2 regions of the Streptomyces sp. 7N604 genome follow, and region 1 is predicted to be linked to the other one. Evidence: predicted binding sites of a transcription regulator. Region 1 holds the regulator's gene; the other holds the start of a gene.

Region 1 (4,208 bases):
CGGGGTCTGGACCTCGACGTGGACGACCAGGTCGCCGCGCCCGCCGCCGCGCAGGTGCGTGATCCCGCGCTGGTGCAGCGGGATCGACTGCCCGGACTGCGTCCCCGGCCGGATGTCGACCTCCTCGAGCCCGTCCAGCGTCTCCAGCGGCACCTTCGTGCCGAGCGCGGCCGCCGTCATCGGGATGGTGACCGTGCAGTGCAGGTCGTCGCCGCGGCGCTGGAACACCGCGTGCGGCAGCTCGTGGATCTCGACGTACAGGTCGCCCGCCGGGCCGCCGCCCGGGCCGACCTCACCCTCGCCCGCGAGCTGGATGCGGGTGCCGTTGTCGACACCGGCCGGGATCTTGACGGTGAGCGTGCGCCTCGACCGTACGCGCCCGTCGCCCGCGCACTCCGGGCACGGGTTCGGCACGACCGTGCCGAACCCCTGGCACTGCGGGCACGGCCGCGAGGTCATGACCTGCCCGAGGAAGGACCGCGTCACCTGCGAGACCTCGCCGCGGCCGCGGCACATGTCGCAGGTCTGCGCCGACGTCCCCGGCGCCGCGCCCTCGCCGCTGCACGTGGTGCAGACGATGGCCGTGTCGACCTGGATGTCCTTCGTCGTTCCGAAGGCCGCCTCGTCCAGCTCGATGTCGAGCCGGATCATCGCGTCCTGGCCGCGCCGCGTACGCGACCGCGGCCCGCGCTGCGACGCGGTGCCGAAGAAGGCGTCCATGATGTCGGAGAAGTTGCCGAAGCCCGCGCCGAAGCCGCCCGCGCCGCCACCGGCGGCGGCGCCGGAGAGCGGGTCGCCGCCGAGGTCGTAGACCTGCTTCTTCTGCGGGTCCGAGAGCACCTCGTAAGCGGCGTTGATCTCCTTGAACCGCTCCTGGGTCTTCGGGTCCGGGTTGACGTCCGGGTGCAGCTCACGAGCGAGGCGCCGGAACGCCTTCTTGATCTCGTCCTGCCCTGCGTCGCGGCGCACGCCGAGGACGGCGTAGTAATCCGTGGCCACTTACGACTCCGCCAGGATCTGTCCGACGTAACGTGCCACTGCGCGTACCGCTCCCATCGTTCCGGGGTAGTCCATGCGGGTCGGTCCGACCACGCCGAGTTTGGCGACTGCCTCGTCGCCCGAACCGTAGCCGACCGCGACGACCGACGTGGAGTTCAGTCCTTCGTGAGCATTCTCATGCCCGATTCGTACGGTCATGCCCGGGTCCTTGGCCTCCCCGAGCAGTTTGAGGAGCACCACCTGCTCCTCGAGAGCTTCCAGCACTGGCCGGATGGTCAGCGGGAAGTCGTGCGCGAAGCGGGTGAGATTGGCGGTGCCGCCGATCACCAGGCGCTCCTCGGTCTCCTCGACCAGGGTCTCGAGCAGGACGGCCAGGACCGTGGAGACGGTGGCCTGGTCCTCCGGGTCGAAGGAGTCGGGCAGGTCCTGCACGAGCTGGGGCACATCGGAGAACCGCCGGGCGACGATCCGGCTGTTGAGCCGCGCCCGCAGGTCGGCGAGCGAGGTCTCGCCGAAGGGCGCCGGGAGGTCCACCATGCGCTGCTCGACGCGGCCGGTGTCCGTGATCAGCACGAGCATGATCCGGGCCGGGGCCAGCGACAGCAGCTCCACGTGCCGGATGGTCGAGCGCGTCAGCGACGGGTACTGCACCACCGCGACCTGCCGGGTCAGCTGCGCGAGCAGCCTGACCGTACGGCCCACCACGTCGTCCAGGTCGACGGCGCCGTCCAGGAAGTTCTGGATGGCCCTGCGCTCGGCCTGGGACAGCGGCTTGACACCCGCCAGCTTGTCGACGAAGAGCCGGTAGCCCTTGTCGGTCGGGATACGGCCCGCGCTCGTGTGCGGCTGGGCGATGTAACCCTCGTCCTCCAGCACCGCCATGTCGTTGCGGACGGTCGCCGGGGAGACGCCGAGGCCGTGCCGCTCCGTGAGCGCCTTGGAGCCGACCGGCTCCTCCGTGCCCACGTAGTCCTGGACGATGGCGCGCAGCACCTCGAGTCTGCGTTCGCTGAGCATGCGCACACCTCCAGCTGCGGTTCCTCGGCCCTCTGCTTGGCACTCACTGTGTCTGAGTGCCAGCTTCCCCCGAGCCAGTGTACGGCGCACTGGTATGACCAGGGCAAGGGCGGCCCACCTGCCGGGTTCCCGCCGGCCGGGGATGGCGGCCGGCGGGAACCCGGCAGCGGGCAACGCTACCTGGCTGCGACTAGCGTCGTCGTATGAACCGGACTTGGGAAGAGGCGGGCTGGGAGCAGCTTGCGCCGGGCGTCGCCCGGCGGAGGCTGCCCGGCTGGGACGCGACGGCGGGCCTCGTCCACGGCCCGTCCGCGGTGCTGATGGTGGACGCGGGAGCCACCCTGCGCGAGGGCGCGGAGCTGCGGCGGCAGGCGGAGGAGATGCTCGGCCGCCAGGTGACGCATCTCGCGCTCACCCACCCGCACTTCGATCACGTCCTGGGCGCCGCGGCCTTCGCGGGGACGCAGGTGTACGGCGCGATCCGGATGGACCTGATGATGGGCGGGCAGCGGGCGCGCGCGACGCTGCGCGAGGACGCGATCCGGCACGGGCTCGACCGGGAGGCCGCGGCGGAGGCGGCCGAGTTGCTGGTCCGGCCGCACCACCTGATCAGCGGGGACATGACGGTGTCGCTCGGCGACGGGCGCGAGGCGGTGCTGGTGAACGTCGGACCCGGGCACAGCGGCCACGACCTGGCGGTGCTCGTGCCGGGCCGCGGGGGCGCGCCGAGCGTCGTCTTCTGCGGCGACCTGGTGGAGGAGTCGGGCGAGCCGCAGGCCGGGCCCGACGCCATTCCGTCGCAGTGGCCCGCGGCGCTGGACCGCCTCCTGGACCTGGGCGGCGAGGACGCGCTGTACGTGCCCGGGCACGGAGCGGTGGTCGACGCCCGCTTCGTCCGGGCCCAGCGCGACGAGCTGGCGGCGCGCTTCGGCGTGTCGTAGGCGCACGGGGGCGACGGCTCCGTAGTGTCGGCCGGATGCGCAGCAGCAGACAGTACGGGCCGGATCTCACGCCGCCGTGGAAGAAGCAGAAGCCCGCGCCCGAGGTGCCGGCCGAGATCGACCTGGTGGTCGAGGAGGTCACCACCGGCTTCTGCGGTGCCGTCGTCCGCTGCGAGAAGACGGCCCAGGGCCCGACGGTCACCCTCGAGGACCGCTTCGGCAAGCACCGCGCCTTCCCCATGGAGCCCCGCGGCTTCCTGCTGGAGGGGCGCGTCGTCACGCTCGTACGCCCCTCGGTGGCGGCCCCGCGTACGCCGACCCGTACGGCGTCGGGCTCGGTCGCCGTCCCCGGGGCGCGGGCAAGGGTCGCGCGCGCCGGGCGGATCTACGTCGAGGGGCGGCACGACGCCGAGCTCGTCGAGCGGGTCTGGGGCGACGACCTGCGCATCGAAGGCGTGGTCGTCGAGTACCTGGAGGGCGTGGACGACCTTCCGGCGATCGTCCGCGACTTCGCGCCCGGCCCGGACGCCCGCCTCGGCGTGCTCGTCGACCACCTGGTCCCGGGTTCGAAGGAGTCCCGGATCGCGGCGGAGGTGACGGGCCCCGACGTGCTGGTGGCCGGACACCCCTACATCGACGTCTGGGAGGCCGTGAAGCCGTCCTCGGTCGGCATCCCGGCCTGGCCCGCCGTGCCGCGCGGCCAGGACTGGAAGACGGGGGTTTGCCGGGCGCTCGGCTGGCCGGAGAACACGGGCGCCGCGTGGCAGCGCATCCTGCGTTCGGTCCGCAGCTACAAGGACCTGGAGCCCGCCCTGCTGGGCCGGGTCGAGGAGTTGATCGACTTCGTCACGGCTCCGGCCTGACCCGCACATCGTCCCCAGGCCCCGGGAGGATGGGCGGGCAGGGGAGCGCGCTAGTCGACCAGATCACGTACGACCGCGTCGGCCAGCAGCCGCCCGCGCAAGGTCAGCACCGCCCGGCCCGCCTCGTACGGTCCCCGCTCCAGCAGTCCGTCCGCCAGCGCCCGTGCCGCGGCCCGCGCGCCCGCCGGGGCGAGCAGGTCCAGCGGGCACCCCTCGCCGAGGCGCAGCTCGAGCAGGATCCGCTCGACCCGGCGGTCCTCGGCGCCGAGCACCTCGCGGCCGGCCCCCGGGGAGCGGCCCTCGCTCAGCGCCTGCGCGTACGCGCCCGGGTGCTTCGCGTTCCACCAGCGGACGCCGCCGACGTGGCTGTGCGCGCCCGGCCCCGCGC
Region 2 (4,208 bases), on a different contig from region 1:
AGCGCCTTCAGCGCCTTGAGGTTGAAGTGCAGCACGTCCGTGATCTCGTACGCGGACGCATACGGCGTCGGGTGCAGCTCGTCCGACGTCACGTACGCGATGGTCGGGTCGATCAGGTGGCCGCCGAGCTGCGCGGCCACGTCCGCCACCAGGTGGGCGCGGATGACCGCGCCGTCCGGCTCGTAGAGGAAGCGGCCGACCGGGCCCGCGGCGGGGGCGGGCAGGCCGGAGCCTATGAGGGAGTGCGGGCCCGGCAGCAGCGTGGCGCGGCGCCCGCCCGCCACGCCGGTGCCGAACCAGAGGACGGCCTCCTTCACGTCGCCGCCGTCCGAGATCCACTCGGCCTCCGCGTCGTCCGGCACCGCCTCGTGCGGCACCCCGGGCGCGATCTTCAGCGCCGCGTACGGGGTCTTGCGCGCCGCCTCCACCGCCCACGACAGCGGCGGCGAATACGCCTCCGGATCGAAGATCCGCTCGCCCGTCGCCCGACCACCACCCCGGCCGGAGGCTCCCCCAGACTCCGTCCGGGTGGACCCCCACCGCGCCGCCCCTCTGGATGCGCCGCGCCTGGCGGGATCGGCGAACACCGCGTCGTACGCGCCCGGTTCGGTCTCCGTCACATCCGCGCAGCGCACCTCGACGAGGTCCGCGAGCCCGAGCGCCTCGGCGTTGGCCCGGGCGACCGCGCAGGTCAGCGGAGAGCGGTCGACGGCGACCACCGCCACGCCCGCCCGGGCGAGCGCGATCGCGTCGCCTCCGATCCCGCAGCACAGGTCCGCCACGCGCCGTACGCCCAGCGCGGCGAGGCGGCCCGCGCGGTACGAGGCGACGGACGTACGGGTCGCCTGCTCGACGCCGTCCGGGGTGAAGAACATGACGGCCGCGTCGTCGGCCCCGAACTTCGCCGCCGCCCGCTGCCGCAGCCGGGCCTGTCCGAGGGCGGCGGTGACCAGCTCGGCCGGGTGCTCGCGGCGCAGCCGGGTGGCGGTCGCGAGCTCCTGCGCGGGGTCGTAGTCGCGCAGGTCGGCGAGGAGCGCCCGGCCCTCGTCGGTCAACAGGGCGGCGAAGGCGTCGAGGTCGTTCACCCGGTCCATTGTGCCGGTCGCTCCTCCTCCGGCGTGTGGGCCAAGCGGTGGAGCGGCGTGGCGCGACGGCGGTGTCGGGGCCGCGTACGCCGGTGGCCCTGGCAGGATGCGACGCCATGCAGCTTGTACGACAAAACGAAAAAACTGCTCAAATCTGGCGATGGGGTACGAGTGTCCGCGGCGCCGCCGTGCTGATCCTCATCGGCGTGGTCGGAGGCGCCTGCGGCCAGCCACCCGACCGTGCGCCGAAGGACAGATCGAGTCCGGGATCCGAGCAGCGGCATGCCGACGCCCTGGGGACGGTGCGCGCCCCGGACGCGACGTACGCCCTGGAGGGCACGGCGAGCGGGGCCGGGCGCATCGGCGGGGTGCGTGCGCCGGCGCGGGACTCGGTGCCCGGCATGGCGGCGGGCGCGCCGCACAGGCCCGGAAAGGCGCCCGGCGGGGCGTCCGGTTCAGGGCCCGGCGCGTCGGCGGCCACGCCGGGCAAGCGGCCGTCCGGGCAGGCTGCGGACGCCCGGCGCGCCGGGGGCGGGCCCGCGGGTGCCCAGGGCGCGGCCGGCAGCGGCGCGGCCGCCTCCCGGCTGCGGTCCGGGACCACCCGCGCGCTGGACATCTACTCGAGCGAGCTGGTGAGGGCCGAGGCCGTCAGAATCGCCCTGGCCCGGAAGTGGGGCCTGCACCGCCTGCCGCTCTTTCCGCCGCCCCCGCCCGCCGCCAAGCTGCACCTGACCACGCCCCGCGGGCTCGCGCGCGGCTCCGGCCTGCCGCCCGTGATCGCCCGGGTCCCCACCCGCGACCGCGTCGTCTTCCTGACGATCGACGACGGCGCCCACAAGGACCGGCGGCTGATCCGCATGCTGAGCGAGCTCGGTGTGCCGGCCAGCGCCTTCCTCAGCGACTACGTCGTACGCGACGACTACGACTACTTCCGCGGGCTGCAGGCCCTCGGTGTGGCGATCAACAACCACACCATCAGCCACCGCGATCTGCGCTCGCTCTCGTACGCGGGCCAGCGCAAGGAGATCTGCCGTCAGCAGGAGACCATCCAGCGCGAGTTCGGCATCCGGCCGCGGATCTTCCGCCCGCCCTACGGGAGCTACGACCGCGACACGCTGCGCGCCGCCAGGTCCTGCGGCATCACCGTGGTCCCGCTGTGGAGCGAGGAGGCGTTCCCCGGCCGGATCGAGTTCGGCGACGGCGACCGCAGGTTCCGGCCGGGCGACATCATCCTCACCCACTTCCGCGGACGCGGTGAGTGGGGCGGCACCATGCCGGACGTCATCCGCCGCGTGGTCCGTACGGCCACCGCCCAGGGCTTCGCGCTGGCCCGCCTCGAGGACTACGTCTGACCGCGCGGAGGAGGGTGCTCTCCTGGCCCCAGCCCCCAGCCGCGACGTAAGGCCCGGGCCCGTGCAGGAGGCTGCCGCGGGCCGGCCTCGCGTTGTGGTCCCCCGCCTTTCGCCGGGGAGGCGGACGCGCGGCGCGCCGGGAGCTCGTTGGCACTCTAGTTGACTGAGTGCTAACGCCGTCATAGTCTCGGCTTGGCACTCTCCACCAGGGAGTGCCAGACACTCAGCGACGGGCAGATCCGGCACCCGCGACGACGGATCTACCAGGTCGCCACCTCAGACAGTCAACCCCGTGAGATCTCCGAAGGGGGAGGTCGGATCGTGACGACCGCCAGCACCAAGGTTGCCATCAAGCCGCTCGAGGACCGCATTGTGGTCCAGCCGCTCGACGCCGAGCAGACCACGGCCTCTGGCCTGGTTATCCCGGACACTGCCAAGGAGAAGCCCCAGGAGGGCGTCGTCCTGGCCGTGGGCCCGGGCCGCTTCGAGGAGGGCAACCGCATCCCGCTCGACGTCAAGGTCGGCGATGTCGTGCTCTACAGCAAGTACGGCGGCACCGAGGTGAAGTACAGCGGCGAGGAGTACCTCGTCCTCTCGGCTCGCGACGTCCTCGCGATCGTCGAGAAGTAATTCACCCACGTTTGTGATCTGCGCCCCGGCTCCCGTGTCTCAACAACCGGGCGTCCGGGGCGCAGTTCGTACGAGCGATGGCGGCCGCTCCAGGGGCGGCCGAGGATCGCAATGAGAGGACATACGCAACCATGGCGAAGATCCTGAAGTTCGACGAGGACGCCCGTCGCGCCCTCGAGCGTGGCGTCAACAAGCTTGCCGACACCGTGAAGGTGACGATCGGCCCCAAGGGCCGCAACGTCGTCATCGACAAGAAGTTCGGCGCCCCGACCATCACCAACGACGGCGTGACCATCGCCCGCGAGATCGAGGTCGAGGACCCGTACGAGAACCTCGGCGCCCAGCTCGTCAAGGAGGTGGCGACCAAGACCAACGACATCGCGGGTGACGGCACCACCACCGCGACCGTCCTGGCCCAGGCGCTGGTCCGCGAGGGTCTGCGCAACGTCGCCGCGGGCGCCTCTCCGGCCGCTCTCAAGAAGGGCATCGACGCCGCCGTCAAGGCCGTCTGCGACGACCTGCTCGCCACCGCCCGCCCGATCGACGAGAAGTCCGACATCGCCGCCGTGGCCGGGCTGTCCGCCCAGGACAAGCAGGTCGGCGAGCTGATCGCCGAGGCGATGGACAAGGTCGGCAAGGACGGTGTCATCACCGTCGAGGAGTCCAACACCTTCGGTCTCGAGCTCGACTTCACCGAGGGCATGGCCTTCGACAAGGGCTACCTGTCGCCGTACTTCGTGACGGACCAGGAGCGGATGGAAGCGGTCCTCGACGACCCGTACATCCTGATCCACCAGGGCAAGATCGCGGCGATCGCCGACCTGCTGCCGCTGCTGGAGAAGATCATCCAGGCCGGTGGTTCCAAGCCGCTGCTGATCATCGCCGAGGACGTCGAGGGCGAGGCGCTGTCCACGCTGGTCGTCAACAAGATCCGCGGTACCTTCAACGCCGTCGCCGTCAAGGCCCCGGGCTTCGGCGACCGCCGCAAGGCGATGCTCGGCGACATGGCCACCCTCACCGGCGGCACCGTCGTCGCCGAGGAGGTCGGCCTCAAGCTCGACCAGGTCGGCCTGGACGTGCTGGGCTCCGCCCGCCGCGTGACCGTCACCAAGGACGACACCACGATCGTCGACGGTGCCGG

Evidence for each region. The regulator HrcA, encoded in region 1, represses chaperone genes, less so after heat shock. The targets are predictions, from matches to a motif close to TTNGCACTCNGNNNNNCNGAGTGCNAA.
Region 2: groES (co-chaperone GroES) is a predicted target of HrcA. The motif match lies at 2,585-2,611, and genes of this name have one in related genera.

The regions. Positions count from the first base shown of each region.
Region 1 is NZ_JBQQBX010000009.1:198-4,405, forward strand. It holds gene dnaJ (molecular chaperone DnaJ) at 1-999, opposite strand, end outside; gene hrcA (heat-inducible transcriptional repressor HrcA) at 1,000-2,016, opposite strand; gene ACTWP8_RS11665 (MBL fold metallo-hydrolase) at 2,220-2,957, shown strand; gene ACTWP8_RS11670 (DUF3097 domain-containing protein) at 2,993-3,820, shown strand; gene hemW (radical SAM family heme chaperone HemW) at 3,871-4,208, opposite strand, start outside.
Region 2 is NZ_JBQQBX010000014.1:101,713-105,920, forward strand. It holds gene ACTWP8_RS17240 (THUMP-like domain-containing protein) at 1-1,094, opposite strand, end outside; gene ACTWP8_RS17245 (polysaccharide deacetylase family protein) at 1,274-2,437, shown strand; gene groES (co-chaperone GroES) at 2,759-3,067, shown strand; gene groL (chaperonin GroEL) at 3,199-4,208, shown strand, end outside.